3 regions of the Lysinibacillus sp. FSL M8-0355 genome follow, and region 2 is predicted to be linked to each of the others. Evidence: riboswitches for the same ligand, from Rfam matches in the RefSeq annotation. Region 2 holds a riboswitch; each other region holds the start of a gene.
The links. A riboswitch is a leader RNA that binds a small molecule or an ion and turns the genes downstream of it on or off. The one in region 2 is predicted to bind thiamine pyrophosphate.

Region 1 (11,091 bases), 1.0 Mb from region 2:
CAATCGTACTCTGTATTTTATCATTCAGGAAACTAACGCTTTTACTTTCTCCCTCAGTCAATAGTCCAATATATTTATCCCCTTTAAAGACCGCTAATCCTGCATACTGCAACAGCACAGGCGTTTTAACTCGTTGCACATTTGTTTGATCTACACCTAATTTCTTATCACCATGTACTTCAATAGCAGTAATTAATGCCCCTTTATGTTTATTCGTTAATGTATTGACTAACTCATCTATATTGACAGCTATTGTGGCGCCCCAAGCTTTTTCAGAGACATCAAGGGAATTTAACATTTTATTAGCGGGTATCTTTTCAATGGGCGTTAGTACATTTAACACTTCCTTCGCTGTCGCTTCATGAGACATAATGACATCGAAATCCTTACGAAATTCATGGTCCCTTACAATTAAATCAAGTGAATCACTAATTCCTTCTTTTGCTAGATCTTCCCCTAAAACAACCACTTGAAGATGGGCAAAATACGGTTTTCGGGCAGCGTTGGTTGTCATTTTTCGAATTGCCTCAAAGATGGTCTCGCCTCTCGAATGATAGCTAACGACAGGAGAGCGTTGCGTGGAAGCCTGTCGCATCGAAATTTCACTTGGATCAACAATTTGAACGGTAATCTCATATTCTTCGTCTATTTTGTCAATACCCAGTGCTACGACAATGGCTAATTCATTTAATTCACGCTTACTCCAGCAGCCACTTAACAGTAAAGTGAGGATACATAGTAAGCAAATCACTTTTATTTTTGCCATATTCCATTCCTCATTTATCCAGTAGTTATTTCCTGCCCTTTACATTGACATATTTATGTCCTCTAACAATATTTTTTTGATTAACTAAACGAGGTCGTGTTAGTAACTTTCTACGAGGGAACAAAAGAAAGGCATCCTTTTGATCCTTTAAAACTAACGGTGCAAATGGACTTAAATAAGGTACACCAAATGAACGAATACTACATAAATGGAGAATAATGACCATAATACCGAACATAACACCAAATAAACCAAACATAGCTGCTAAAATCATTAATGGGAAACGTAACACACGAATCGTATTCGACAAACCGTAGGCAGGGAAAAGAAAACTACAAATTGCTGTTAAAGCTACAATAATGACCATTACAGCAGATACCACACCCGCATCAACTGCCGCCTGACCAATAACTAAAGTACCGACAATAGACACCGCTGGGCCGATTGTTCTAGGCATACGAAGCCCAGCCTCCCTTAATACCTCAAAGGCAATCTCCATAATGAGTGCCTCCACAACTGCGGGGAAGGGAACGCCTTCTCTTTGTGAAGCAATACTAATTAACATTGGTGTTGGCAGCATTTCCTGGTGAAAGGTAGTTATAGCCACATATAAGGATGGCGCGACTAATGCCAGACCGATGCCAAAAAAGCGAAGTATGCGTACAAGTGAGCTAATCATCCAATGCTGATAATAATCCTCCGCTGATTGCAAAAAGGATGTAAATAACGCTGGTACTACTAAGACAAAGGGAGTACCATCAACTAGAATCGCCACTTTGCCATCTAATAATTCACCAGCGATAACATCTGGACGTTCTGAATTGTAAACTGTTGGAAACATAGAGTTTTTAGAGTCTTGAATAAAATCCTCTATATAGCCACTTTCCAGTATGCCATCGATATTAATGCGGTCTAATCGGGCTAATACCTCTGCGACGATTTTGTCACTGGCAATGCCATTTATATACATAACCGCTACATCTGTTTGTGTCACATCACCGATAACTCGTGACTTTATCCAGAGATTCGGGCTTTTTATTTTGCGACGGATGAGCGCTGTATTGGTACGTATGGTTTCTGTAAAGGATTCCCGAGGACCTCGAATAACAGATTCAGTCGATGGCTCTGTAACGGCTCGATCCTTTGCACTTCTGGTACTTGTCACAATCCCTTCTGCAAACCCATCTAATAAAATAACCGTTTCCCCATTGAGAATGGCATTGTAGAGTGTTGTGAAATGCTCGATATTCGACACATCCCCAACTGTTAAATAGGAGTTTCGTACATATTGATTAATGGTCGTTATTTCAATGTCTTGTTCTTCCTCGATATTTGCCATAAGCTTATCAATAACAGAATCGGAGATTGTCGTTTTATCTGACAAGCCATCGATCGAAATGATAGCGATGTTATGAGGGGTAGATTCACCAATTGTGATTTCACGTATGATGATGTCATTACTGTGACCAAGCGCCTGTTCAATGATTTTTTTATTTTTAGCTAGGGATGTATACAACAAATCGTTTGTATGGGATGGGGAGGTATCGATATTGTTAGACATAGACATGTGTTTTCCTCCTCAAATATACGCTCATTATTTATAGAGTGGACAATTTTTTGGAGAGATAAACGAGGTGAGGGTGAAAATCTAACTATTGGCATGATGGAGCCAAATAAAAAAACAGTCTATCCTTTCATGGACTGAAAGGATAGACTGTTTTATGTACGATAGTCATATTGCAATTCATCATTACTAGCATCAACGTCAACATGTAAGTTGTGATCGTTAAAGAACCAGAGATCTTTCTCATCAATGTAATAGGTTACATCATCAACCACTGTCTGTACGCCTATAGCAATAGGTTCTTCACGAGTCATGCCAAGTGAAAAGCCTTCATGAAAAGGACTAGAGCCACCATAGCGTGCATAAAAACGAATCGTATCACCTGGTTCTACTTCCATTTCGTGTTTGAACCACTGGAGTGCTTCATCTGTCAATGCAATGTTCATTTCGAATGCTCCTCTCTTCCTAAAGCCATTTTACCTTTGGCTCAGTGCCGTTTTTAATACGTGTAATATTGGCACGGTGACGATAAATAATAAAGGTAAATAAAAAGGCTACCAAGATGCCTAATGCAAAGTCACCCGTAACAAAATAATAAACGATTGCATAGATAAGTGCTACTAAAGCGGCTATCATCGATGTTAGGCTGACGATCTTTGTGATTTTTAATGTCACAATAAAGGTAATAAATAATAGGACAAAGAGTGGCCACGAATAGCCTAATAAAACACCTGCGGATGTTGCCACTGCTTTTCCACCACGGAAATTGGCGAAGATCGGAAACATATGACCGATTACGGCAACAAGACCAAGTAATAAGGGATGCAGTGTGCTGTCAGAGAAAACGGGAAGTGCTACTAATAAAACCGCAGCTGTTCCTTTGAGCACATCCATTACGGTTACAACAATACCTGCTTTTTTCCCTAATGTTCGGAATGTGTTGGTTGCACCAAGATTACCGCTCCCGTGTTCACGAATATCGGTATTATAAAAAATTTTACCTATCCATAATCCAGAAGGTATAGAGCCGATTAGATAAGCACATAAAATAATAAGTCCATTGATCATAGCTGGACTCCTTTCATTCATAGTCCATCACTTGGTACTAATAGTTTGTAACAAGTATTTTACACTTTTTCTTGCTAATCTACAATGTTATGAAGGAGATTTCATTAGGAGCCTTGAATTCAATACAAAAGAAAACCTATTAATAAGGGGTAGGCTTTCAGACATGAGATTCTAGAAAGTGAAAAAAAGCCTTTATAAAAATATAGGCAAAAAGGCAATTTTGTCAATCCTTCATTCCTTTGGTAGAATAGAAGTCTAACTTTATCCAGTTTAACCGTAATAAACATTGTAGCGTTTACACTGAACTAGATTCTATGTATGCTGAAACTAAATCGGCTACTATGCGTCAAACGTTTATGGATACTAGTAGCAGTCTGCCCTGCTTAAATACCAATTTTAAGCAACTGTTGCAGATGTTTACTATTGATAAAGATGATCAAAACTGTGAGCAAATTTTAAAAATTTAATGGACCTGTCGCTAGCTATTGACAGGAAATGCTATTATTATTAGGATGAGAACATAAATAGAACATGCGTTTGTTTTTTGGAGGGGAATTTTTTGACGAATAAACAGTCAACTAGCGTTTATAATGATGACGCTATACAAGTATTAGAAGGATTAGAAGCGGTACGCAAACGACCTGGCATGTATATCGGTTCAACGGATGGCCGTGGACTTCATCACCTTGTGTATGAAATCGTAGATAATGCGGTGGATGAAGCACTGGCCGGCTTTGGATCTCATATTATTGTCACAATTCATAAGGATCAAAGTATGAGTGTGCGCGACTTTGGCCGTGGGATGCCAACAGGTATGCATAAAATGGGTAAACCTACCCCTGAAATTATTTTTACGGTGCTACACGCAGGTGGTAAATTTGGACAAGGTGGTTATAAAACAAGTGGTGGCTTGCATGGTGTAGGTTCCTCTGTAGTTAATGCACTATCAACATTTTTAGAGGTGACGATTCATCGTGATGGTAAAAAGTATCGTCAGCGCTTCGAGCATGGTGGACATCCTGTCACAACACTTGAAGAAATTGGGCAAACGAAGCAAACAGGTACACTTGTTCATTTCCTACCAGACGAAACGATTTTTTCTGTCACAAAATTCAATTATGATACGTTAGCAGAACGTTTACGTGAATCAGCCTTTTTATTAAAGGGCTTAAAAATTGAATTAATCGATGAGCGCGAGGAAGGCAAACAAGATGTATTCTTTTATGAGAATGGCATTGAAGCTTTCGTTGCGTATTTGAATGAAGAAAAGGATGTTCTTCATCCTGTGAAATATGTAGAAGGCATACAAGATGATATTGAAGTAGAATTCGCTTTCCAATATAACGATGGTTATTCAGAAACGATTTTGTCATTCGTTAATAATGTACGTACTCGTGATGGCGGCACACATGAAACGGGTGCAAAAGCGGCATTGACGCGTGTATTTAATGAATATGCAAGAAAAATCGGCTTGCTAAAGGACAAAGATAAAAACCTTGAAGGGACAGATATTCGTGAGGGTTTAGCAGCAATCGTGTCTGTTCGTATTCCAGAGCATTTATTACAATTTGAAGGACAAACCAAGGGCAAGCTTGGTACAAGTGAGGCTCGTTCAGCCGTAGATAGCGTAGTGTCAGAGCAAATTTTGTATGTGCTAGAGGAAAATGCAGAGTTATCGGCTTCTCTTGTACGTAAAGCAATCCGTGCGCAACAAGTAAGAGAAGCGGCTCGTAAAGCGCGTGAGGACGCTCGGAATGGCAAGAAAAGCAAAAAAGGTAGTACGATTCTATCAGGCAAATTAACACCAGCTCAGTCTCGCAATGCGGCCAAGAATGAGTTGTATTTAGTTGAGGGTGATTCTGCGGGTGGTTCTGCCAAACAAGGTCGTGATCGTACATTCCAAGCGATTTTGCCTTTGCGCGGTAAGGTCATCAACACAGAAAAAGCCAAGCTACAGGACATTATGAAAAACGAAGAAATTTCAACGATTATCCATGCGATTGGAGCAGGTGTTGGCACGGATTTTGCTGTGGAGGATTCAGCCTACGATAAAGTAGTGATTATGACCGATGCGGATACGGACGGGGCACATATTCAAGTCTTGCTCTTAACGTTCTTCTATCGTTATATGCGTCCACTCATTGAAGGAGGCAAAGTCTATATCGCTTTACCACCACTTTATAAGGTATCAAAAGGTACTGGTAAAAAAGAAGTGATTGAATATGCTTGGACAGAAAACGATTTACAAAAGGCCATCCAGAAAGTTGGAAAGGGTTACATATTGCAGCGCTATAAAGGTCTTGGTGAGATGAATGCTGACCAGCTATGGGATACGACAATGAACCCTGAGACACGGACATTAATTCGTGTCACAATCGAGGATGGTGCACGTGCAGAGAGACGTGTCACGACGTTAATGGGTGATAAAGTAGAACCGCGTCGTAAATGGATCGAAGCCAATGTTGACTTCGGTATGGAGGATGATTCAAATATTTTAGAAAATGAATTCATCCAACAAGAGGAGGACCAAGCATGAGTAGTACAGAAAAGTTTCAAGATTTACCGCTAGAAGAAGTGATGGGTGATCGTTTTGGTCGCTATAGTAAATATATTATTCAAGACCGCGCGTTGCCTGATGCACGTGACGGTCTTAAACCAGTACAGCGTCGTATTTTATATGCAATGTTTACAGAAGGCAATATACAGGATAAACCATTTCGAAAATCCGCAAAAACTGTCGGGAACGTAATCGGTAATTACCATCCGCACGGTGATAGCTCTGTTTATGAAGCAATGGTACGTATGAGTCAGGACTGGAAGGCACGTCATATGCTTATTGAGATGCATGGTAACAATGGTTCGGTTGATGGTGATCCTCCAGCTGCGATGCGTTATACAGAGGCGAGACTGTCTGCTATTGCTGGTGAAATGTTACGAGATATTGGCAAGAAAACGGTCGAGTTTGTACCAAACTTTGATGATCAAGATATGGAACCAACTGTTTTACCTGCACGTTTTCCAAACTTACTAGTCAATGGCTCTACAGGGATTTCGGCTGGCTATGCGACAGATATTCCCCCGCATGCGCTAGATGAAGTGCTGGATGCTGTGTTAATGCGCTTAGACAAGCCGCACGTGACAGTAGATGAATTGATGACTGTGATTAAAGGGCCGGATTTCCCAACAGGTGGGATTATCCAAGGGGTAGATGGCATCAAAAAGGCTTATGAAACAGGTCGAGGTAAAATCATTGTCCGTGCGCAAGCCGTAGTAGAACCGATCAAGGGTGGCAAAGAGCAAATTGTCATCACGGAATTACCATATGATGTGAATAAAGCGAATCTTGTGAAAAAAATTGATGAGCAACGTGTAGATAAACGTTTAGAGGGTATTGCGGAAATCCGAGATGAATCAGACCGTACAGGCTTACGTGTTGTGATTGAGCTGAAAAAGGATGTTCCGGGAAAAGGAATCTTACAATACCTATTTAAAACAACAGATTTACAGGTAGCTTATAATTTTAATATGATTGCTATTCATAATCGTCGTCCAACGATGATGACATTGCCATTATTGCTAGATGCCTATATTGCGCATCAAAAAGAAGTGGTGACGAACCGTTCGATTTATGATTTACAAAAGGCAAAGGATCGTTCTCATATTGTAGAAGGGTTAATTAAAGCACTCTCCATTTTAGATGAAGTGATTGCGACAATCCGTTCTTCTAACGATAAGAAGGATGCGAAGCTTAATTTACAAGCGAAGTTTGATTTTACAGAGGTACAAGCCGAGGCGATCGTTAGCTTACAATTATATCGTTTAACGAATACAGACATCACAGAGCTTCGTCAAGAACAAGACGAGTTAAATAAGTTGATTGCGAAGCTAGAAGGAATTTTACAAAGTGAAGCCAAGCTTGTACGTGTCATTAAACAAGAGTTACTAGAGATTAAGAAACGCTTCACAGAGCCACGTCGCTCGAAAATTGAGCAGGAAATAGAAGAAATTAAAATTACGCTAGATGTCCTTGTGCCAAGTGAAGAGGTTGTGGTGACGGTGACAAAGGATGGCTATATTAAACGTACATCCACACGTTCACATGCCGCTTCCAATGGTCAGGATTTTGCGATGAAGGATTCGGATTACTTATTGTATGAAGCAACCTTAAATACACAGCATCATCTGTTACTGTTCACAAATCGAGGCAATTATATTTACCAGCCTGTTCATGAGCTACCTGATATTCGCTGGAAGGATCTTGGACAGCATATTTCAAGTATTGTGCCAACAGGGGAAGATGAGTCTATTATTGCAGTGTATGGCTTTGAAACATTCGAACAGCCAAATACGTATATTTTAACAGCTACAAAAGATGGTCAAATTAAACGCTCCCCACTGGCAGATTATGCGGTGACGCGTTATTCGAAGCCAATAAAAACAATGAATGTCAAAGCGGGCGATGCGATGATCTATGCATCGTTTGTGACAGATGATGTGGAACTGATGTTAACAACGGATACAGCCTATGCGATTCGTTTCCCACTGGAGGAATTGCCAGTTACAGGAGTGAAAACAGGCGGTGTCAAAGGCATCACGTTAAAGGATGGAGAAGCCTTAGTCGGTGTCAATGTGCTACAGCCTGATGCTACACAATATGTGGTAATCGTCACACAGCGTGGAGCCGTGAAGAAAATGAATGTTGCAGAAGTTGAAGTGGCAAGTCGTGCAAAACGTGGTCTAAAAGTATTAACAGAATTAAAAGCAAATCCTCACCGTATTGTGGCAGTTATTCAAGCAACGAATGAGGAGCAAATAGTGATTGAAACGGAAAAAGGTGTACAAGAGCTCATTGATGTCCAAACATTGACGCGTGCTGATCGCCATTCCAACGGTTCGTTTAAAGTGGATATTGCAACAGATGGGGCTATTTCCCATGTTTTAACGGCTAAAAAAGAACAGAAACTAAGCTAATGATAAGCCCAGTCTCTTAGGAGTGCTGGGTTTTTTTACGAGAGCAGTCGTTAGTCAAAAATAGCATCTTGTCATTTTAGCGTAACTATGGGTATAATAATCAACGAAAAGTTCATAGCACAAGAATGTAGGGGGGCTAGTAGTTGCTAGCTGAGATTGTGTCCGATAGACGCTGACCCTTTGAACCTGATTTGGCTCGTACCAGCGTAGGGAACATCTATTCAAAAAAGCAAAGTTTTGAAGATTGATTGCAATACGTCTGGGAGGAATCCTAGGCGTTTTTTTATGTTTTCAAGCAATATCTTGCCAAACGCATACGCTTTCTTTCTGGTGACAACATTCAATCATGAACACTTTCACATTATCAACTAGGAGGACTTCGCATGAAAAAATGGTTATTTATTCTAGTGGCTGCACTTTTAACGTTAGTGGGCTGTAGTGACAAGGAGGACAAGCAGGCTACTGATCAGCTGAAAAAAGTATCAGTGGTCTTAGATTGGACACCAAATACAAATCATACAGGGCTGTATGTCGCAAAAAAACTCGGTTATTTTGAGGAGCAGGGCTTAGATGTTGACATTATTATGCCTGGGGAGGCAGGAGCCGATCAGCTTGTTGCTTCTGGCAAGGCAGAGTTTGGTGTGAGCTATCAGGAAGGGATTACACAGGCTCGTGTGCAAGATGTGCCTCTTGTCTCCATTGCCGCTATTATTCAACATAATACATCTGGCTTTGCTTCTATTGCATCAAAAGGTATTACATCACCAAAGGATTTCGAAGGTAAAACCTATGGCGGTTGGGGGGCTCCACTAGAGCAAGCTGTCTTACAATCATTGATGCAAACAGAAAAGGCAGACATTCATAAACTAGATATCGTCAATGCAGGAGATTTAGATTTTTTCACGATGATGCAAAAGGATATTGATTTTGCTTGGATTTATTACGCGTGGACAGGTATTGAAGCTGAGCTACGGGGTGAAAAGATTAATATGCTGTACTTAACAGATTATAGTGATCAGCTGGACTATTATACACCTGTTCTAGCTACAAATGAAAAAATGATCCAGGACAATCCTGACCTAGTTAAAGCGTTTGTGGCGGCTGCATCGAAGGGCTATGAATACGCCATAGCGCATCCAAGTGAGGCGGCTGATATTTTAATAGAAGCGGCTCCCGATTTAGATCAAGCGTTAGTGCATAAAAGTCAGGAATGGCTAGCCGATAAATATCAGGATGATGCCAAGCAATGGGGAGAGCAAAAGCTTTCTGTATGGGAAAACTATGCAAAATGGATGTCTAGCAACAACGTGTTAGAGGGCGAATTTAATGCGAAACAAGCCTTTACAAACGATTTCTTACCTAAAAAGGAGACCAAATAAGATGGCGAATTCATTAATCAGTGTTCAAATCATTCCAAAAACAGAGAAATTTGAGGATGTTATACCGTATGTCGATGCGGCGATTGCTGTGATAGATGCTGCTGGTGTGAAATATGAGGTACATCCGTTGGAAACGACGATGGAAGGTGAGCTGTCAATGTTGCTGCAAATCATTGAAAAAATGAATGACAAGATGATTGAGCTTGGTGCTATCAATGTCATTACACAAGTGAAAATATTATATCAGCCAACTGGTATAACAATGGATACATTAACGGAGAAATACCAGTAATGAAACAAGCTTTGCAAAAGGGAAGGACGATTATTTTTATCGCCTTCCTCTTATTCGTGTGGGAGCTCATTGTGCATGTGGCTGAAGTTCCTCATTGGTTATTACCTGCACCAAGTAGTATTTTGTTGGAAGCTTTTAAAGCCTATCAAACCTTTTTACCACATGCTTGGGCTACGATGCAATTAGCTTTATTAGGACTTGCCATTGGCATTGCCTGTGGATTAATGGTGGCGATTGTCTTGCATCGATTTACATTTATTCGGGAGTTGTTTTATCCGATTTTAATTATGTCGCAAAATATCCCTATTCTTGTCTTAGCACCATTGCTCATTATTTGGTTTGGCTTTGGTTTATTACCAAAGCTCATCATTATTTGCCTCGTGTGCTTTTTCCCCATTGTTATTGCGGCAATGGACGGATTTCGGCAAACAGCACCTGAATTAAAGCATTATTTTGCCATGGTTGGTGCTACAAAGGCGCAAACTTTTTGGAAGCTTGAATGGCCTCATGCATACCCAACGATTTTTTCAGGTGTAAAAATTGCTGCGACGTATAGTGTGATGGGCGCTGTTATTGCGGAGTGGCTTGGTGCAAAAAAAGGAATAGGCGTTTATATGACCTTAGCACAGTCCTCGTTCCGCACTGATCGTGTATTCGTAGCCATTTTTGCGATTGTTTTATTAAGCTTACTGTTGTTTAGCAGTATTCGCTTACTTGAAAAATTCATGGTGAAGGGGAGAGGCTATCATGCTCAGCATTCAAAACATCGCTAAATCCTTTGATACCCTGCAAGTTCTTGAAGATGTATCCTTTGACGTTAAAGATGGAGAGTTTGTGGCCATTGTTGGTCCCTCTGGCAGTGGTAAGAGTACCCTTTTTCAATTAATTGGTGGCGTTTCTACGATTGATCAAGGGGCCATTTTATTAAATGAAGAGGAGATTCAGCGAAAAAGAGGAACGATTGGTTATATGCCTCAGCAGCCTTGTCTACTACCTTGGCGCACGATTTTAGAGAATGTCACACTCGTAGAGGAATTACAGCATCAACCAA
Region 2 (11,091 bases):
AGGCTTACCTAAAATTTTTGGTATTCAATCTTTTAGCCCTGTGGCTGCATGTGAAAAAGATATAGAAAGTATGAAGAAACTTGCCATCACTATAATGGAGACATTTAAAGATGAGCAGCATACATTTAAAGTAGAAGTGAAACGTACCGATAAAACATTTCCTTTAGAATCTCATGCCATCCAACGTGAGATTGGTGGCTATGTTTTACCGCAATTTCAAAATTTATCAGTCAAAGTGAAGCAGCCTGATATTGAACTACGTGTAGAAGTTCGTCATGATGCAACATATATGATGGCACAAGTTATTCCTGGCGCAGGTGGAATGCCTGTAGGGTCTAATGGAAAATCTTTATTAATGTTATCTGGTGGTATTGATAGCCCTGTTGCAGGTTATTTAATGATGAAGCGAGGCGTGCGATTAGAAGCGATTCACTTCTTTAGTCCACCATATACAAGCGAAAATTCATTAGAAAAAGTAAAGGTACTTGCCAATGAACTAACGAAATTTGGTGCTAGTATTCGTTTACATGTCATTCCGTTTACTGAAATACAAGTTCTTATTAAAGAGAAAGTGCCTTCTAATGTATCGATGACAACAACACGCCGTATGATGTTGAAAGTAGCTGATCAGGTGCGTGAGGAAATTGGGGCACTTGCCATTGTAACAGGTGAAAGTCTTGGGCAGGTAGCGAGTCAAACGCTTGAAAGTTTAACAGCGATTAATGCTGTAACGAATACACCTATTTTGCGTCCGTTAATTTCATCAGATAAACTCGAAATCATTGATATTGCAGAAAAAATCGGCACATACGAAACATCTATTCAGCCATTTGAAGATTGCTGTACGATTTTTACACCTACAAGTCCAAAAACAAAGCCGAAGCTTGAAAAGGTCGAGCATTATGAAAGCTTCTCTGATTTTGATGAGCTAATCGAGCGAGCAGTAAAAAATCGAGAGGTCTATATTTTCCCTAAGAAAGAAGAGCAACAACAAGATAAGTTTGCAGAACTATTATAAGGATTCAAAGCCGTCTCAAAGTCCATTTTGAGACGGCTTTTTTATATTACTGGCTAGATGCCATTAGAGGTACAATTTACCTTTAAAATTTTCGTATTAAAAATCGAATATCGCACATTCTATATTCACAAGGAGGTGAGACACATGACTTCAAACAACAACCGCAGTTCAAACAAGCTTGCAGTACCTGGTGTACAACAAGCACTAGATCAAATGAAATACGAAATTGCACAAGAATTTGGTGTTCAATTAGGAGCTGAAGCTTCAGCTCGTGCTAACGGTTCCGTTGGTGGTGAAATCACTAAACGTCTTGTACAAATGGCAGAATCTCAATTAAAAGGTATGCCAAACAACCAATAAATGCTGACTAAGCATTTATAAACTTAAAACCAGTGACCGTAAAAGGCACTGGTTTTAGTTTGTTTATAGATCATTTTTTTATGCGAGATAATGACGTAAATGTAGATACAGTGTGTGCAATGTCTTGACTTTCACAGATAGCAGAAATAACGGCAACACCATCAGCACCTGCTTGAAAAACAGAATGTGCATTTGTACAAGTAATCCCACCAATCGCTACAATCGGTAATTCAGGATAAAGATGATAAGCTTGCTGTAAAAAATTTGTACCGCATGGTGGTTGTGCATCACTTTTAGATGTTGTTGCAAAGATTGGACCAATTCCTACATAATCAGCATGATGGTCTATAGCTGTTTGTAATTCTTCCTGTGAATGTACAGAAACACCAAGTATCATGTTCCCGATTTTTTTACGTGCTATTTCAACATCTAAATCATCTTGTCCAATATGAACGCCATCGGCACCAATTCGCAAAGCGAGCTCTATATCATCGTTAACGATAAACGGTACATTATACTGCTGACAAAGTTTTTGACATTGGCGTGCAAATTGTTCATAGGCTAATCCAGTTAAGGCAAGAGACCCTTTCTCGCGAAATTGAAACATCGTAATGCCAGCTTGCAATGCCTTTTCGAGGAGATGGATGGGATTTTGTTGAAAAACATTGCCTGTCCCCATAATAAAATAAAGCTGTAAATCCTCACGTTTCATGAATAATTACCTCACAGGCTTCCTTATGCTGTTGATAAGCGAAATGATTTGTAGGTCCGTGCCCGTTGCCGATGGCTAAATCATGCATAATCGCTAATTGAATAAATTTTTTAGCTTCGATAATAGCCTCTTCCATCGCTAAACCTCGTCCAAGAAAAGCAGTGAGTGCTGCTGAAAATGTACAGCCAGTACCATGTGTATTTTTGGTTTGGATTCGTGGAGACTGCATCGAAAAAGATTGTCCATTTTTGAAAAATACATAATCAATGGCATAAAGTGGTTCTGCTAAATGCCCACCCTTTACAATGACGCATTGTACACCTAGCTGTAAAAAGCTTTGAGCCACTTGTTTCATATCCTCAAAATGGCGAATGGTTCTCCCCGTGAGAGCCTCTGCTTCGGGTATATTTGGCGTAACAATCGTAGCTAGTGGTAGTAAAGATGAGCGTAACGCCTCAATAGCTTCTTGCTGTAATAAGCTTTCTCCACCTTTTGCAATCATCACGGGATCCACAATTAGTGGTATGTTTAATTCACCGATCATGCGTGCGATGGCTTGGATAATACCAGAGGAATAAAGCATGCCTGTTTTCATTGCAGCAATCGGAAAATCTTCGACTAACGCTTGAAATTGTTTTTCCACAAACGAAATGTCAATGGGGAAAACACCTGTCACGCCTGTTGTATTTTGTGCAGTTAAAGCTGTAATAACGGAAGTGCCGAACACCTCTAATTCCTGAAATGTTTTTAAATCAGCCTGTATACCAGCACCGCCACCACTATCTGATCCAGCAATCGTCGTTACAATATGCATGATGCTTCACCATCCTTTGATAAACGATGTATAGCATTAAGCAAAGCTATTTGAAAATCACCGATATCTGCAGTGAATGCAGAAGCTAGTACTGCTGCCTTTTTATAGTAAGTGAGTGTTTCTGCTAATTGGTTGTATGGCTTGTTACCTGCGACATAGGCAGCACCACAAAGCGCACTAAGTAAACAGCCAGTACCAGTGACCTCTGTCATTTGTGGGTGGCCACCAGCTATCCACTGGCTATGCTCACCATTTGTTATAAGATCACGTTCACCTGTTACAATAACGATACAATTATATCGTTGTGCCACTAGTAATGCTTCCGTCTCCAGTGACATGGAGCCATGACCACTATCTACACCTTTCTGTTGCCAATCTACATTGGCTATAGCCGCAAGCTCACCGATATTACAGCGAATTACGGCAAATTGTATGTTTTCAAGTAAGTATTGAACGGTTTCCTTGCGATAAGTTGTAGCCCCTGCCCCAACTGGATCTAATATAACTGGAATGCCAAGTGCATTAGCTTTTTTTCCTGCTAACAGCATGGCGTTTTTGGTGCGAGTATTGAGTGTCCCGATATTAATTAATAATGCTTGTGCCATTGCTACCATTTCCTCAACCTCTTGGCTATCGTCAGCCATAACGGGCGAAGCACCTAATGCTAATAAACCATTTGCTTGGAAATTTGCCACCACATAGTTTGTGATGCAATGAATAAGTGGTTGCTGTTGACGAATTGTTTGAAATATCATTTTAATTTTAGTCCTCCTTTGTGGATGGACGTAAGCATGCAAAAAGGCTCTTTTTATGTGAAAATACACGAAAAAGAGCCTTTCATCTGAAAAAATCGATGTCTGTTGCTCCCTACGTCAGTATTAACTAACAGGTTCAAAGGGTCAGGTTTTACCTTCTCAACTCTTTCGAGTCCCCCTGCAATTTTGCTTTTAGTTGACCAAAATGTACCATACTTTTCATTGGTATTCAATAGCTAGTTTTCCTATCGACAAAACGTGACTGATGCCATATAGCTAGGTATGATAGTTGTCATGACTTTACCTAAATTAAGCGCAAACCATTGAAAATACTGAAAAAGGAGTTTTATAATGTGTCATAGCAAAAGGGGGCATTTGCCATGAAAAGACAAGATTTAGTTGCACCAGAATGGTATAACATAACAGAGGAAATTGAAAAATATGCTCAGGATGCAACGAAAAATGCTTTAATTATTTATGAAGAAAATCAAGCTGTACAATTTATTACATATGCACATTTGATGGAAAAAGCGAATCAAGCAGCACATGTTTTCACCTTACAAGGTTTAACGAAGGGTGATGTGATTTTAGTGATGGTACCACGCTCAGTGGAAGCATATATTGTTTATATTGCAGCATTAAAAGCAGGTTTAACCATCATTCCAAGCTCAGAAATGTTAAGAACAAAAGATATTGAGTATCGCATTCATCACGCCAATGCTAAAGGGGTTGTTGCCTATGAGCCCTATATTGAACAATTTGATGAAGTTGGAAATTTACAGGGCATACAGCAATTTGTCATAGGGAAAGCACATGAGCCTTGGCAGCCTTTACTAGAAAAAATGCACCATCAACCTACAACTTACATAAATCCGACTCCGACAAAAAGTACTGATAATGCATTTTTAGCCTATACAAGCGGCACAACAGGTAACCCGAAGGCAGCGGTACATACACACAGCTGGGGCTATGCTCATTTACGAACAACAGCACCACATTGGTTAGGTGTACAAGAAAATGATATTGTTTGGGCAACAGCAGCACCTGGATGGCAAAAATGGATATGGAGTCCCTTTCTCGCTACATTAGGCAGTGGTGCTACTGCATTTGTTTACAAAGGTAAATTTGATGCGGCTTCCTATTTGGCAATGCTTGAAAAATTCAAAATCAATGTATTATGCTGTACACCAACTGAATATCGTTTTATGGCATCACTTGAAAATTTACACGCATATGATTTACATGCAATTCGCCAAGCTGTATCAGCAGGTGAACCGTTAAATAGTGAGGTTATCAACGTATTTTCAGAAACATTCCATTTACAAGTGCGAGATGGCTATGGTCAAACGGAAAATACATTACTTGTTGGTACAATGGTAGGGATGGAGGCGCGAGTTGGCTCAATGGGAAAACCTACTCCTGGCAACACCGTTAATATTATTAACGATTTCGGCAATCCTGTTGCAGTGGGAGAGGTGGGTGATATTGCTGTTCATCGTGAAACACCAGCTCTCTTTAAAAAATATTTAAATGATCCTGAACGTACAAATTTACAATTCCGTGGTGATTGGTATATAACAGGAGATCGTGCCTACAAAGATGAAGATGGCTACTTTTGGTTTGAGGGTCGAGGAGATGATGTCATTATCTCCTCGGGTTATACAATTGGTCCCTTTGAAGTAGAGGATGCTTTGATGAAGCATCCAACTGTGAAAGAAGCTGCTGTCATTGCCAGTCCAGATAAAGTTCGAGGAAATATTGTAAAGGCATTTATTGTTCTTCGTAATGGTGAAATTGGTGATGAAACACTTATTCAAACACTTCAAAGTCATGTGAAATCATTGACTGCCCCATATAAATATCCACGTGCTATTGAATTTGTCGAAGAGCTACCCAAAACATCCTCTGGAAAAATTCGACGAGTTGAATTACGACAACAAGAAACAAAGCAATGCCATTCATCATCATTTCCTAGGAAATAATGTCGAAAATCAAAGTTCATGCAAAGGTATGGACTTTGATTTTTTTTATTTTTTTAGGTAAGGTAATATGAGGAAATAAATAGCAACAAGCTTTTTGCATATTATTGCAAAAAAATGAAACAAATAAGCAAGTCATTCGTATTACGTGTTGAGGAGGCGGAAAGACATGAATGTAAAAAGGTGGGTTGCTTTAGTAGTCGCAGGTGTTCTTTTACTATTTTCATTAGGAATTAACACCATTTTTGCCCTATTTAAAGCAGATTTCCTAGGTAATTTTGATAGTTTGATGGCTGGGAATAATTTAGATGTATATGAAAATGTCATTGAAGGGGACAATTTTGATAAGCGAATTGCTTATTTAAAGGTAGATGGAGCGATTCAAGATATCGGCTCAAGTACATTATGGCAACCAGTTGCCTATGATCATACATTTTTCTTAGAGCAATTGGATAATATTTTGTATGATGATTCGATACAGGGCGTTGTTTTAAGCGTCAATTCTCCAGGTGGTGGTGTGAAAGAATCTGCAGAAATCTATAAAAAGCTGCTAAAAATTAAAGAAGAACGACAAATTCCAATTTATGTATCGATGGATTCGATGGCAGCATCAGGTGGTTATTATATTTCAGCACCTGCAGATAAAATCTTTGCCCATCGTGATACAATAACAGGCTCAATTGGCGTCATTATGCAATCCATTAACTACCAAGCATTGGCTGAAAAAGTAGGTGTTAAATTTGAAACGTTTAAATCAGGGGAGCATAAGGATATGCTAAGCCCAATGCGTGAAGTGACACCAGAAGAACGTGCAATGATGCAGGATATGATTAATGAAACGTATGAAGAATTTGTAGACATTGTAGAGCAGGGACGTAATATGTCTGAAGCAGAAGTGAAGAAGGTTGCAGATGGTCGTATTCTTGGTGGCACAAAAGCGCTTGAAGCAGGTTTAATCGATGAAATTGGTGATGAAGAAGCAGCCATCGCTGCTCTACGTGCAGATTATGGACTGGAAGATGCTGCTTTATTTGAGTATGCGTACGATATGGGAGGCTGGCAATCATACGTTGGGATGAAAATTGGCTCCATGTTTGGTCCATCTGCAGAAGAAAAAATGCTAATGAAAATTATGACCGACTACAGTGCACCGAAAATGATGTATTTATACGGGGAATACTAAGGAGGGAGTACAATGACAAACAATGAATTTGTTATGCAAGGTTCACCCTCTATGGAAAATGGCTTTCTTATGAACGCTCCAGATGAGTCAATAAAGCATAAAAACTATGCTTTAAAAACGGCTGGTTTTTGGATTCGGTTTTGGGCATTTTTATTAGATGGATTCATTATTTCTGCTGTAGTTGGAATACTTATCAATCCTATCTTTTATCTAATGGATTGGTCCTTATCAGAATCTGTTTGGTATGCACCGATTTCAATCATCACAGCGATCCTCTATTATAGCTATTTTGTACTGATGACAAAGTTCTTTGGGCAAACACTTGGAAAAATGGTTTTTGGCTTACGTGTTATTTCATTAAAGCATGATAAGCTTACTTGGTCAGATGTGTTATTCCGTGATTGGATTGGCCGCATTATCAATAATATTTTTATGCCTCTGTATATTTTGGTAGTCATTTTACCAGAAAATCAAGGGTTACATGATTATTTTGCAGATACAGCAGTGGTGCACGAAAAAGTCTTTGTTGAAAAGGATCCAGCACCAGCCGCTTTGCCAAAACAGCAAGAGCAGATAGAAACGACTGTGCAAGAGGAAAAAATAGAACTAGCCAAGCTAGAGGAAAAAAATGAACAATAAACAAAAGGCTGTCTCCTAATTCGAGACAGTCTTTCCTATTTCTAAGCTAGTTCTTCTAAAGTAAGCTATCTTAGTTGCAATTAATTCCCTTCATTTAGTAATATTATGTACATATGAAATAAGGAGGCGTTTATATGGCACAAGTAACATTTAAAAATGGTCCAGTAACACTAGTAGGAAATGAAGTAAAGGTGGGCGATCAAGCTCCAGATTTTACGGTATTAGCGAATGACCTATCACCTGTAACATTAAATGATTCAGAAGGTAAAATTCGTCTATTTAGTGTTGTACCATCATTAGATACTGGTGTATGTGATGCACAAACACGCCGTTTTAATGAAGAAGCAGCTAACCTGGGTGACAATGTAGTTATTTATACAGTATCTGTCGATCTTCCATTCGCTCAAAAGCGTTGGTGTGGTGCAGCAGGTATTGATGCAGTGCAAACTGTATCAGATCACCGCGATCTTTCATTTGGTGAAGCGTATGGCGTGTACATTCAAGAATTACGTCTTCTGACACGTGCAGTATTCGTTGTGGATGCAAATAATAAAGTAACATATGTTGAATATGTACCTGAAGCTACAGATCATCCAAACTATGAAGCGGCCATTGCAGCTGTTAAAGCACTAGCATAATGAGCTGCTTTTAGGCTAAGATAATACTAGACAAAGGGGCTGTGACGAGAGTTTGTCACGGCTCTTTTCTGCGTGAAAGGAAGTTTAAATATGGAAAACATCGAGAAATTATTTGGTCTGCTAAATGAGCATGCTGAAAAGATCGAAAAAGAACAAGATTTAACATTGTTAGAAGGGTTGCTAGATGGTCTTGAGGCATGGCTTGATGGCGAAGTGAATTTTTCACAAAAGGATGCAACAAAAGAGGATATTCGCAAAGCTATTCAAATCGCTATTTTAAAAGGAATGCGCAAAGGGTCGCAGCCAAACCATCAAATGACACCTGATACGTTAGGGTTACTAGTTGGCTATTTTGTGGAGCAAATATTTGAAGAGCGCCTTGCAAACGAAAAAATGTCAATTATGGACCCAGCCGTAGGTACGGGGAATTTACTACTAACAGTCATGAATTTATTAGATGGAAAAGTGGAAGCGACAGGCGTAGAGGTTGACGAGCTATTAATTCGTCTTGCTGCTGCTACTGCTGATTTAACAGAACAGCCTATTTCCTTATACCGTCAAGATGCCTTAGAAGATTTATTGGTAAACCCAGTGGATGCCGTTGTTTGTGATTTACCTGTAGGCTATTATCCTAATGAAGAAGTAGCACTCGATTATGAATTATGCGCAGCGGAGGGGATGAGTTATGCTCATCATCTATTCATTGAGCAATCGATGAATTATACAAAGGATGGCGGCTATTTATTTTTCCTTGCACCATCACATCTTTTTGACTCCGAGCAATCTAAGCAACTACACAAGTACATTCAAAAGCATGCTTGGATTCAAGCCATTATTCAATTACCTGAGGCTATGTTTGCCAATAAGGCATTAGAAAAAAGTATTGTGATTTTGCAAAAGCAAGCAAAGGAATTGAAAGCACCTAAAGAGGTACTATTAGCAAAAGTACCGAATATGCAGAATAAGCAAGCTCTTGCGCTGTTCTTTGAAAAAGTGAAGATGTGGAAAGAGGGCAAATAATTGCTCTGGAAGCCGACATAAGTAAAAAGATGATGTTACTACTAGCAGAAAAAGACCTTTTGGTAAGGTGAGGGTGATTTCTGTTGGACCAGCGTCCTTTAGAATGGAAAGCCTTTTTCACCCTTCATAGAAATTCTAGTGATCGTTTTGTTTTTCAACACAATGTAAAAAGGTATCCTATGGAAGGATACCTTTTTATGTATTGCAAATTAGTTTTCTGGTGTACGGATAACAAGTACGTCACATTTAGCTGAACGTACAATTGCTTCAGATACTGAACCGATTAGGAAGCGTTCAACTGCATTTAGACCAGTTGCACCACAAATGATTAGATCTGCGTCTACGACTTTAGAAAGCTCTTTTGTAATGATATTTTTAGGAGAGCCGTACTCAATGATAAGATTAACGTTTGTTAAGCCTTCATCTTCAGCTTGTTTTTTGTAACCATTTAATAGCTCTTCAGAGAATGCTTGAGCACGTTCTGCAATGGAACGGTCATATGCTTCGATTGCAGCGAATGAACGTGTATCAATAACATTTACTAGATTTAAGACAGCACCTTCGTTTCGTTTTGCAACATCAATTGACTTACGAAATGCATATTCAGCTTCTTTTGAGCCGTCTACTGCAACAACAATGCTTTTATAATGATTAGCCATTTTGAAAAACCTCCCTGATTTGTATATGTTGATTATACCAAATGATTTTCTAAAGGAAATACTTTCCGAAAGAAAAATATGAAAAAGTGAAGACATTTCATTTCAAAATGTCAATTATATACACTTACTTAATTCCCACTATTTACAGCGTGTAAACGCCTTTTGATCGGTAGAACTTGTGGAAGTATTTACTTCGTTAGCAACTGTTATAGCCGTCTTTTTAGTTTTCAAATATAATAATTTATACCATTATTCATCGTTTAAATATTTAGTATTTTATAAATGTTAGAAATTTTATTTGTATTTGCTTTAGTTAAAGCTTTTTTTGCATTTGTTTGGTAATATGGAATGGCAAGGGGTGCATCAATTCTTAGTTACATAATAATGATGCTTATTTTTTATGCTATGGAAGGGGATAGGAAACAATGAAGATTGGTATTCCAAAGGAAATTAAAAACAATGAGAATCGTGTAGCCATGACACCAGCAGGAGTTGTAACTTTAACACACGCAGGTCATGAGGTATACATTGAAACTGGAGCAGGCTTAGGGTCAAGCTTTACGGATGCTGATTACATTGCAGCAGGAGCTCATATTGTTCAAACTGCTAAAGAAGCATGGTCACAAGAAATGATCATGAAGGTAAAAGAACCTGTAGCTTCTGAATATGATTATTTCTATGAAGGTCAAATTTTATTTACGTATTTACACTTAGCGCCAGAGGTTGAACTAACTCAGGCACTTTTAAATAAAAAGGTTGTAGGTATTGCCTACGAAACAGTGCAATTAGCAAACGGTTCATTACCATTGTTAACGCCTATGAGTGAAGTAGCTGGTAAAATGGCTACGCAAATCGGTGCACAGTTCTTAGAAAGAAACCATGCTGGTAAAGGTATTTTATTAGGTGGCGTTTCAGGTGTGCAGCGTGGCAAGGTGACAATAATCGGTGGTGGTATCGCAGGAACAAATGCTGCAAAAATCGCTGTTGGCATGGGTGCGGATGTGACAGTAATCGATTTAAGCCCAGAACGTTTACGTCAATTAGAAGATCTGTTTGGTCGTGATGTTCAAACATTAATTTCAAATCCTTATAATATTGCAGAATCAGTGAAAGATTCAGATTTAGTCATTGGTGCGGTGTTAATACCAGGCGCAAAAGCACCGAAACTTGTATCTGAAGAAATGATTCAGTCAATGCAAGCTGGCTCTGTTGTAGTCGATATTGCGATTGACCAAGGCGGTATTTTTGCTTCGTCTGATCGTGTGACAACTCATGATGACCCAACATACGTGAAACATGGCGTAGTACATTATG
Region 3 (11,091 bases), 3.3 Mb from region 2:
ATCGTGATCCTACCGACTTGGCAGGCATAAAGTGGTTTTTACATACCTATTTCCCTGGAGACGTCTTCATTGAAATGTGCACAAGTATTTCAGAGGTGCCCCAAAGAATTCGATTATTTGAACCGGACGCCATTCTGTTAAATATCGATCTATTTCCTAATAATCGCTTAACGGCTCTTTATCGGGATTTACAAAAGCTATCTGGTGCCATTCTTGCAATGACGACAGAACCTTTATTTAAAAATGCATTGAAGGCAATAGATTTACAAGTGGCCCATCTCTTTGTAAAACCCATTGATTTAGAATTATTAAAACAAAAGCTCACAACCATTTCTCTTCGCACACCACAGGTCACGGAATATGCACAGGAGACTACAAATGATTCCTTTTATTATCAATTATTTTTAGATAACAAATCTAGTTCAATTGAGACGACCATACATTTCACAATGATGGAGCCAGAACATATCGAAACTTTTAATAAGCTTTACAATTGGCTACAACAAACACCTATCCACTTCCATATGAAAACCTACCCTCTGTCCAATACAATTGTATGCCTTTTTCAAACAAGTGACATAAAGATGGTAGAAAAGGATGTCCGTGCACTTATGATGGAATGGCGGTTAATTAGTAATAGTTCTTTAAATATTGGCATTTATGATGGGCCACCGACAACCATCAAAAACATGTATACATTAACAAAGCGCGCACTACATCAAAGCTTTTACGAAGGCTTTGGTCATATTTTTTATGCAAGCAAACAAATTGAAACACAGCCCTTTGATCCCTTATTAACACCAGAAGAGCAACAATTGTTAATCAGTAGTTTGGAAGACGGAAACCTTGAAGCCGTTAAAACATTTTTATACCAGCTATCTAATGAGGGAATATATTATGAGCAAGATGATCTACGTATTCATTTAACAAGTGTTCTAGCACAAATTCGACGCTTTATGTTGAAATATAAATTACACGAAAAAGCAATTATCGAGCAAAGCTATCGTCAGCTATTTCACTTAATCATTGAACATCCTATATTTTATACAATTCTCAATGGCATTATTTCTTTCACACAAACATTAATTGAATTAGCGCGGGAAGCTCGAATGGAGAAACGAGCCGATTATGTTGAACTAGCTTTAGAAATAATTGATCAACAATTTAATGATAGCTCCTTGTCCCTGCCCTTCGTCGCCCATAAGCTCGGAATCAGCCCAAATTATTTAAGTACCATTTTCTCAAAGAAGCAAGGCTTACCATTTAAACGCTATTTACAGCAAATAAGAATTCATCATGCTACTAACATGCTGCTAGAAACGGATTTTTCCATTAGTGAAATTGCCCATTTAAACGGTTTTGATGATCCTAATTATTTCATTAAAATATTTAAACAACAAATCGGCATAACGCCTAATCGATATCGAAAAAACTAAAAGATAATTGATTGAAATAATTTTCAATTAGTCCATTTTATTTTCAATAAAGGTTTTTACAATGTAGTCATTATCTTAAAATTCATGTCATTTTCATACCTAATATTTTTTAAAAGGAGATTAGAAAAGTGAAATTTCTGGTGAAAACTATGTATAAAACACCTTTCTTTCGCATATATTTATAGTTTATCTTTAAATATAAAAATTCTTTAACGATAATAATTATAATGTACTAGCAATTCTATTTTATATTTGTTATAGTTATAGATGAAGAGTTTGACTTATATTTTTTTCAGGAGGTAAACTAATATGACAAACGCAAATGATCGTAGCCGTCGTTTTACAACAGCAGGTGGCGCTCCAGTAGTAAGTAACCATGACTCTATGTCAGCAGGTCCACGTGGTCCTCTTTTACTTCAAGATGTATGGTTAGTTGAAAAATTAGCAAATTTTAACCGTGAAGTAATTCCTGAACGTCGTATGCACGCTAAAGGCTCAGGTGCATTTGGTACTTTTACTGTAACGCATGATATTACTCAATATACAAAAGCGAAAATTTTCTCAGAGATTGGCAAGAAAACAGAAATGTTCGCACGTTTCTCAACAGTTGCTGGTGAGCGTGGTGCTGCAGATGCTGAGCGCGATATTCGTGGCTTTGCCCTTAAATTCTATACAGAAGAAGGAAACTGGGATCTAGTAGGGAACAATACACCTGTATTCTTCTTCCGCGACCCATTACACTTTACAGATTTAAACCATGTCGTTAAACGTGATCCACGTACAAATATGAAAAACGCTAACTCCAACTGGGATTTCTGGACTCTATTACCTGAAGCACTTCACCAAGTGACAATTGTAATGTCTGACCGTGGTATTCCAGCTGGTTACCGCAATATGCATGGATTTGGTTCTCATACGTATAGCTTTATCAATGCTGAAAATGAGCGTGTATGGGTTAAATTCCATTTCCGTACAGAGCAAGGTATTAAAAACTTAACAGGTGCTGAAGCTACTGAAGTTATCGGTCAAGATCGTGAATCTTCACAACGTGATCTATATGAAGCTATTGAAAAAGGCGATTTCCCTAAATGGAAAATGTATATTCAGGTTATGACAGAGGAGCAAGCTCGTGAGCTTCCATACAACCCATTTGACTTAACAAAAGTATGGTATAAAAAAGACTTCCCATTAATTCCTGTCGGTGAGTTCGAGTTAAATAAAAATCCGGATAACTACTTTGCAGAAGTTGAACAAGCTGCATTCGCACCATCTAACATTATTCCTGGTATTAGCTTCTCACCAGATAAAATGTTACAAGGTCGTATCTTTGCATACGCAGATGCACAACGCTATCGCCTAGGTGTAAACCACTATATGCTGCCAGTTAACGCACCGAAATGTCCATTCCGTACCTTCCATCGTGATGGTGCAATGCGCTTTGACGGCAACCTCGGTTCTACATTAGGCTATGAACCAAATAGCTATGGTGAATGGGAGCATAACCTAGACCATAAAGAGCCTGAATTACGCATTGATGGTCATGCAGGTATTCACGACTTCCGTGAAGATGATAACAATTACTTTGAGCAACCAGGTAAACTGTTCCGTTTAATGACTACAGAAGAGCAACAACGTCTATTTGAAAATACAGCGAATGATATGGCTTCTGTTGAAGAATTCATCAAACGCCGTCACATCCTTCACTGCTATTTAGCTGACCCAGCATATGGTGAGGGTGTCGCAAAAGCGATGGGTCTTTCGTTAGAAGGTATGGACCTTACAAACCCATATGTAAAACAACCAACTAACGTTTAATAGTCCACTTATTATTGATATCCAAATTCAACTTTTACTCCATGTGAATCTGTCATTCACATGGAGCTTTTTTATGATTAGAAAAGGCTTATGTCTATACTTTGACATAAGCCTTCCTTCATTATTGATAAATCTGACTCCCCGCTTTTTTAAACTCCTCTGCCTTTTCCTGCATACCTTGATGAATAGCTTCAGTCGTATTTAAATCTTTTTCTTTAGCATAATTACGAATATCCTGTGAGATTCTCATACTACAGAATTTAGGGCCACACATTGAGCAAAAGTGCGCTGTTTTTGCCCCCTCTGCTGGAAGCGTTTCGTCATGATATTCAACCGCACGTTCTGGATCTAATGATAGATTGAATTGATCACGCCAGCGGAATTCAAAGCGTGCTTTTGACAATGCATCATCCCGTTGTTGTGCACCTGGGTGTCCTTTCGCTAAATCAGCTGCATGGGCAGCAATCTTATAAGTAATAACTCCTACTCGAACATCCTCACGATTAGGTAAGCCAAGATGCTCCTTCGGTGTCACATAGCAGAGCATCGCTGTACCAAACCAGCCAATCATCGCTGCACCAATAGCTGAGGTAATATGGTCATATCCTGGCGCAATATCTGTTGTTAATGGGCCCAATGTATAGAAAGGCGCTTCCTTACAAACTTCTAATTGCTTGTCCATATTCTCCTTTATCAAATGCATCGGTACATGACCTGGCCCCTCTACCATCACCTGAACATCATGCTTCCAAGCGATTTGTGTTAATTCACCCAGCGTTTCAAGCTCTGCAAATTGGGCCTCATCATTGGCATCTGCAATGGAACCTGGGCGTAAGCCATCTCCTAAAGAAAAAGCAACATCATATGTCTTCATAATTTCACAGATTTCCTCAAAATGTGTATAAAGGAAATTCTCTTGATGATGAAATAAACACCACTGTGCCATAATTGAACCACCACGTGACACAATGCCTGTTACACGATTTGCTGTAAGAGGTACATAGCGTAAAAGAACACCCGCATGTATCGTGAAATAATCAACCCCCTGCTCTGCTTGCTCAATGAGCGTATCACGATAAACTTCCCACGTTAAATCCTCGGCTATGCCATTTACTTTTTCTAAAGCCTGATAAATGGGCACCGTTCCCACTGGCACTGCAGCATTTCGAATAATCCATTCTCTCGTTGTATGAATATGTTTACCAGTCGAGAGATCCATAATATTATCGGCACCCCAGCGTGTAGCCCATGTCATTTTCTCAACTTCTTCTGCTATTGACGACGACACCGCGGAATTTCCAATGTTTGCATTGATTTTCACATGGAAGTTGCGACCAATAATCATCGGCTCTGCCTCAGGGTGATTAATATTAGAAGGCATAATAGCCCGACCTGCTGCAATTTCTGAACGAACAAATTCAGGATCCATGTTTTCACGTATCGCCACAAACTCCATTTCCGGCGTTATCATTCCATTTCGTGCATAGTGAAGCTGTGTTACATTTTTACCCCTTTTTGCACGTAAAGGCTTCCGCTCCAATTCAGGGAAAACATTTTCTTGAATGCGCGGATCATCAACACGACGAAAACCGTTATCCTCAGGTTTAATCGTACGCCCCTCATATTCCTCAACATCTCCTCTTTCTTCTATCCATGCACGTCGCAAAGCAGGCAGACCCTTTGTAATATCAACGTGATAATTCGGATCTGTGTATGGACCACTCGTATCATATACTCGAATAGGGGCATTTTTTTCATCCCCAAAGCTACCAGTCGTTGGGCTTAATGCGATTTCACGCATAGGTACTAAAATATCTGGACGTGATCCTTCCACATACACTTTTTTGCTTCCTTCAAAGCTAGACATAATCGTAATGTTCTTTTCACTAACTACTGACATGAGCTACTTCTCTCCCTTAAATGTAATTTGATACAAGGACCGAAAATCTAGCTCACTCCAACAAATAAAGAAAGGCCGAATCCAAAATATTTTTTTGGATCCGGCCATGAATGTAAAGGTCTAGTAATTGCACACGACATACGATGCAATAGCTTCTTAACTTTCCCACGCTGGTATGAGCCAGATCAGGTCCAAAGGGTCAAGAAACTTCTAAGCGTTTCCCTCTCAGCCTGACTCATCAGACTCCCCTAGTTAATACTATTTAGTTTGATGCTAGTGTAGCAGATATTTCTAAGAGATGGAAGTTTTCCATTCAATATTTTAAAATTTTCATCCAACTAAGTAAATAATACTTCCGCAAGATAAATCACGATCGTTACCGTTAGACAGCTCACAATGGTTGAAAATAAAACAGTTTGCGCAGCTGTAGCTGATTCCACATCGTATTCTAATGCTAGACTAGAGCTATTGCGAGATGTTGGGAAGGCACTGGCTATAAACAGAGATTGTGCGACAACTCCATCTAACCCCAATACATAAATAATGACCAATGCTACAGCTGGTCCGATAACTAATCTTGTAAAACAGCTAACAAAAACCGTTTTATTAAACATAGATTTGATTTCAAGCTGTGATAATTGTGCGCCTAATGTAATTAAGGCTACAGCAATAAATCCATCTGCGACATGCTCTACAGGTATTTTGATAAACTGCGGTATACCAATATTAAAATAGTTCATAGCGACACCAATAATTAGCGCATGAATAATGGGCATTTTAAAGAAATCTTTGATGATTGTCATACCCGATTTCGTAGAGGAAATTAAATTGTACAAACCATATGTATAAGTTGTCATATTTTGAAATATAACGAGCATGACCTGAATGGCTACACCAATAGGTTGTGTTACAAAAATCATTTGGGCCACTGGAATACCATAATTTCCAGAGTTAATGAGCACAACACTATTTTTAAAGACGGCTGCCTCCGTTTTGGCCAAACCAAGCCCTTTCGCTAAAAAATGACTGAGTATCATTTGACTCCCAATAAAAAGCACAATAAATAACCCGACTTCTCCCAGAACAGACAGCTCTACACGTGTTTCATATAAATTCACAAAAACAGCGGCTGGCATAAAGCAATATGTAATAAGCTGAGACAATGCTTTTAAGTTAAAACGAAATTTCTTTTGTAGTATAGCGCCAAGTACAAGCAACACTAAAATAGGTGCAACAATTTGAAAGAAAATCATTCCGAGATACATCATATTGATGACCCCCTTCCCTTCATTATAGTAGTGCTGAATGGCTAACAGGTCAATGTCTCTTCCCTTCACCATTAAGAAAGACTGCCTATATATTTTAGGCAGCCTTTTTCTTCACGCTAGCTTAAATCGATTTACGACTTCTTGCAGTTCATTTGATATATCATTCATATTTTGAATAGACTCTGCTACTTTTTGTAACTCTGCTTGTTGATCCATTGCAGAAGCACTTACTTGTTCAGCAGAGGCAGCTGTTTCCTCTGAAATAGCAGATATACTTTGAATGGCCATAATTGCTTGATTTTTATGCTCTAACATACTAGATAGCTTACTCATTAGTTCACTAATGGAAGCTGCAATTGAACGTGACAAGTCACTGCTATCTTTAAAGGCCATTTGTGTGCTTTGTACGGACTCATTTTGAGAATGCATTAAATCTGCATTCGAAGCAATAACAGCTACTGTTTGTTGGGAATTTTCGAGAATACTTTCTACCGTACTCTTAATAATTTCTGTTTCATTTTTAGATTGCTCTGCTAGCTTTCTTACTTCCTCTGCTACTACTGCAAACCCTTTTCCATGTTCGCCAGCACGAGCTGCCTCGATACTTGCATTTAAAGCTAACAAATTCGTTTGCTCTGTAATGCTTTGAATAGAAGCGATGATTTGATTAATATTGGCAATGTTAGAAGCTAATGATTCCATTTGCTGTTGAATACGCCCATTCATCTCATTTGTTTCTATATTATGTTCACGTAAACTATTAACCTCATGCAATCCCTTTTCTGTCGTTGCACTTGTTTTATGAGATAGCTCATCCATCTCATTGGATAGTGACGTAATGGCATCAATCTGATCAGATAGATCCATCATTCGATAATTGGTTTCTTCAGTATCCTCTGATTGCTTCGATGCACCTTGTGCAATTTCATTGATTGCTACTGAAACCTCTTGACTTGAAGCTACTATTTCATTAAAGACCTCATGCACTTGATTAGAAGATTGGTTCAATAATGTCGTAGAATTTAGCACTGTTTGTATTGCACTATTGGTTTTATCCAGCATATTATTATAAGCCAGTGCAACTGCACCAATCTCATCAGACTTAATATATTTCTCCTCTACTCTTTGTGTTAAATCCCCTTCTGCAGCTGTTTCAATGGATGCACGCAAAAATTGGAGTGGCTTTAACTGTTTGTAAATGAATAGCACACTTGCAACTGTCATCAAAACAACCATAATAATAGAAGAAATAATTGTAAATACAAAGACGTGGTTGTATGTCTCTAGAATTTTTGATTCAGGCAATACAATTTGAACAGTCCACGTCTCGTCAATATCCTCTAAAATCATTGGGGCAAATACATTAAATGCCTTTTCCTTAAACTGTTTAGAATCAACGTACATACTTGTAAGCTCATCATTTTCCATGGTCTTACTAATACTTGTCCAAGCTGGGTCCTCTTGCATATTGCGCCCATCTAGCTCTTCACCAAAACTGTTGGCTGTCAGTACACCCTTATTCGTAATAATGCCCGCATAACCACCCTCTGGTGCAACAGATTCTGTTAATCCATTTAAAAAATCTATCGATACATCCGCCGTCAATACACCAAAAAACGATCCAGAAGCATTGACTAACGGCACTGAAATGGTTGTCATTAATACGTTCTTTCCATTTACATTGTAATCATACGGCTCCGTTAAAACTGCGCGTCCGTCTTCTTTTGGCACCCAGTACCATTCAGAAACACTTTTATCATCGACCCCTTCAATTAAAGTGGTGCTGATCTTATTATCATCTTTGCTTAGGTATGGTCCAAAACGTTTTTTGGAATCGACTAAAGTAGCCTCTGCATTTGCATCTAACATAATAGAACCCTGCTCAAAGATTGCTCCAACACCAAGTAAATCATCATTGTTAGCTAGATTATTTTCCATAATGTCTAAGACACCCTTGGAAGATAAAGCATTATTCTTCTGCATGCTTTCAATGATTTGCTTTGTTGTTTGCAATGCCGTATTTGCTTTCTTGAAACGTTCACTCATAATAGCAGCCGAAGATTCAGCAGCCTGCACCGTTGCATATTCTGAGTCTTCCACACTTTGATTTTTTATAATAATTCCCGTTGTCACTGTATAGGATAAAAATAAAACTAGAAATAATCCTATAATTAGGGAAGATAGTTTTAATGCAATACCTTTAGATTTTTTCATAACTAACACCCCCACTTTTATAATAATGATAAAGGATGAAAGGTTGTATCACAATAAAATATTTAGCGAATAAAGTAGAATTTTACAGAGTTATAGAGAGAAATATGGACAAATCTACAACCAATATACATTTTTTAATAAGGGTCTTATGAACTATTAAAAACAAAAAGCTCTGTCTATGACAGAGCCTCTCATAACAAAATCATGTAGTTTAACTAAAGGTTTGAGCATGAGGCATAGCATTTGCTTGTTTCCAGCTTTCATACCAACTCTCAATTTCCTCGCTTGGTTCCACTGCCAAATGCTCCTGAAGCATTTTTTTTAATAACCAGTATTGCTCCTCAACAGCAGCTGTATTATTTAGAAGATCGTATAGCTTCATTAAAGTGAAGTAGTTTTCCTCTGCATCAGAAAAAAGTGCCTGGACTTTTTCCTGTACCTTTACTGCAGCCATGTAGTTCTCATTTTTTATGTAAAACTCGCTTAGCTGATGAGCATGGTGTAACCACAATCTTCTTAAGCGCTCTCGCTCACTTTCCGCCCATAGATAATCGCAATCTCCTAAATAATCACCTGTATACATTTGGAATACTTTTTCATGTTCATCAACTGATGTCTCTTGTAATGGGGGTAATGATTTTAAACAGGACAGCCACTGTTCTACATCCACTACAACATTTTCAACTAAGAGCTTATAGCCAGAATTCAGCAAAGGACTTGAAATTTGCACACCATCCATTCCATAATTTTTTAATGTTTGACGGATTGTATAGATAGCTGTATAAAGCTGCTTAGATGCTTTATCGATATCAGACTCCGGCCAAAATAATTCTAAAATCGTATCACGATAAATCATTTCATCACGGTGATTTAGCATGAAGGCAAATAGCTCTTTGGCTTTAGATGTACGCCATTTCATGAGCTGTGTATGACCATCTGGTGTAACAACATTAAGACCGCCAAAAAGCTTAATAATTGTATGTTTAGGCGGAACTTTTTTATGTTTATTATTTATGTGTTCTAGACGTTCTAAGGTCTTTTCTAAACGAACATTTTGTACAGGCTTTAATAAGTAATCAATAGCATGTAGATTAAATGCATCTATTGCGTATTGATCAAACCCTGTTGTAAAAACGATTTCTACATCGGGCAATAACTCTTGAATTTTTTCCCCTAATGCTAAACCATCCAAATCAGGCATCACGATATCTAAAAATACAGCATTTGGCTGTAGCGTTTGGATCTCTTCAATTGCTTTTAGAGAATCGGTGTATTCTCCTACTATTTCAATTTCCGGGACATTACTTTTTTCAAGTAAGGTTTTTAGTCTCGTTAATGGTAAAATTTCATCATCTACTAGCACGATTCTCACATTGACCCCTCCTAAAAAACTATTCCTTTACTTATTATCGTATAATTATTAAAAGAATTGATAGAATAACCATTACTTTTGAAGGAGAAATAACTCTATTTGTCGAAATCTATTATTTATGATGAAAAAGAAAATACTTTCCAAAAATTTTACTATTTTTCTAATTGCCGGGTTATTCTTTTGTTTTCTAACTTTGATACGCTTCACTTGGATGAATTTCACAAATATTTCAACAGGGATCGATGCTATCCAAGGGACTGTTAATTTAAGAAATATTGATACAAGCCATAATTTTATAATTAAGCTACAAAAGGAATGGGAATTCTACCCTAATATCCTTCTCGCTTCAGAAAATACCCAATCAGTCGAACAACATAAAGTTTATACAAATCAACCAGAATCTTGGGATCAGTATTTTCAACATAATGATGAGGTTCATTATGGTTCTTATCGTTTAAAAATTCTCAAAGAACACACTGCACCTCAGATGTATGGCATTACGATTCCTGAAGGTTTAGCTCCCTATGAGCTTTACATAGATGGTCAATTCATTGGTGGACTAGGGAATCTTACAGCGGATTATACTCAAACGGCTCCTATTGGCAGACCTGTAACCCATTATTTTACGCTTAATACTAATGAAAGCGAAATTATTATCCAAGGTGTTCAAACAAACCCATATGTACAAGGCGGGTTTCAAAAAGAAATTATTTTTGGCGATTTGCACTCTATGGAACAATCAAAAACCTTTTCCATTACAACTCAAATGGCGGTTTGCTTAGTCTTTATTTTTTATCTATTATTTACGATTCTACTTTGGATTATCGGTATTCGGGATAAATCTCTTCTTTATTTTGCCTTGATTATTGTTTCAACCTGTGTAACCGTACTCGTTTCTAGCAATAAAATTTTATTTAGCTACCTACCTATCAATTGGATTTGGGCAAACAAATTATTTTATTTTTCTTATATTAACAATATGATGTTTTTCGTTTTGTTCCTACGTGAATTGATGAAGGAATACGCTAAGCCTAAAATATTAACGATTGTTCCTTTGCTATGTGCTACCTATTTATTATTTATTGT

Region 1: another riboswitch for thiamine pyrophosphate. It lies ahead of MKY46_RS12340 (ABC transporter substrate-binding protein); the one in region 2 lies ahead of thiM (hydroxyethylthiazole kinase).
Region 3: another riboswitch for thiamine pyrophosphate. It lies ahead of thiC (phosphomethylpyrimidine synthase ThiC); the one in region 2 lies ahead of thiM (hydroxyethylthiazole kinase).

What each region holds. Positions count from the first base shown of each region.
Region 1 covers NZ_JBBPAI010000001.1:2,513,925-2,525,015, reverse strand. Annotated here, with positions in the region: gene MKY46_RS12370 (Ger(x)C family spore germination protein) at 1-766, opposite strand, end outside; gene MKY46_RS12365 (spore germination protein) at 792-2,333, opposite strand; gene MKY46_RS12360 (HesB/YadR/YfhF family protein) at 2,486-2,776, opposite strand; gene plsY (glycerol-3-phosphate 1-O-acyltransferase PlsY) at 2,796-3,398, opposite strand; gene parE (DNA topoisomerase IV subunit B) at 3,958-5,934, shown strand; gene parC (DNA topoisomerase IV subunit A) at 5,931-8,369, shown strand; TPP riboswitch at 8,489-8,599, shown strand; gene MKY46_RS12340 (ABC transporter substrate-binding protein) at 8,753-9,748, shown strand; gene MKY46_RS12335 (thiamine-binding protein) at 9,750-10,040, shown strand; gene MKY46_RS12330 (ABC transporter permease) at 10,040-10,813, shown strand; gene MKY46_RS12325 (ABC transporter ATP-binding protein) at 10,788-11,091, shown strand, end outside.
Region 2 covers NZ_JBBPAI010000001.1:3,525,070-3,536,160, reverse strand. Annotated here, with positions in the region: gene thiI (tRNA uracil 4-sulfurtransferase ThiI) at 1-1,018, shown strand, start outside; gene MKY46_RS17080 (alpha/beta-type small acid-soluble spore protein) at 1,163-1,378, shown strand; gene thiE (thiamine phosphate synthase) at 1,449-2,090, opposite strand; gene thiD (bifunctional hydroxymethylpyrimidine kinase/phosphomethylpyrimidine kinase) at 2,080-2,904, opposite strand; gene thiM (hydroxyethylthiazole kinase) at 2,892-3,659, opposite strand; TPP riboswitch at 3,752-3,849, opposite strand; gene mbcS (acyl-CoA synthetase MbcS) at 4,040-5,641, shown strand; gene sppA (signal peptide peptidase SppA) at 5,808-6,821, shown strand; gene MKY46_RS17050 (RDD family protein) at 6,834-7,460, shown strand; gene tpx (thiol peroxidase) at 7,595-8,098, shown strand; gene MKY46_RS17040 (class I SAM-dependent methyltransferase) at 8,189-9,118, shown strand; gene MKY46_RS17035 (universal stress protein) at 9,328-9,777, opposite strand; gene ald (alanine dehydrogenase) at 10,203-11,091, shown strand, end outside.
Region 3 covers NZ_JBBPAI010000001.1:228,485-239,575, reverse strand. Annotated here, with positions in the region: gene MKY46_RS01100 (helix-turn-helix domain-containing protein) at 1-1,436, shown strand, start outside; gene MKY46_RS01095 (catalase) at 1,746-3,251, shown strand; gene thiC (phosphomethylpyrimidine synthase ThiC) at 3,373-5,151, opposite strand; TPP riboswitch at 5,297-5,411, opposite strand; gene MKY46_RS01085 (AEC family transporter) at 5,490-6,419, opposite strand; gene MKY46_RS01080 (methyl-accepting chemotaxis protein) at 6,531-8,633, opposite strand; gene MKY46_RS01075 (response regulator) at 8,845-10,005, opposite strand; gene MKY46_RS01070 (hybrid sensor histidine kinase/response regulator) at 10,217-11,091, shown strand, end outside.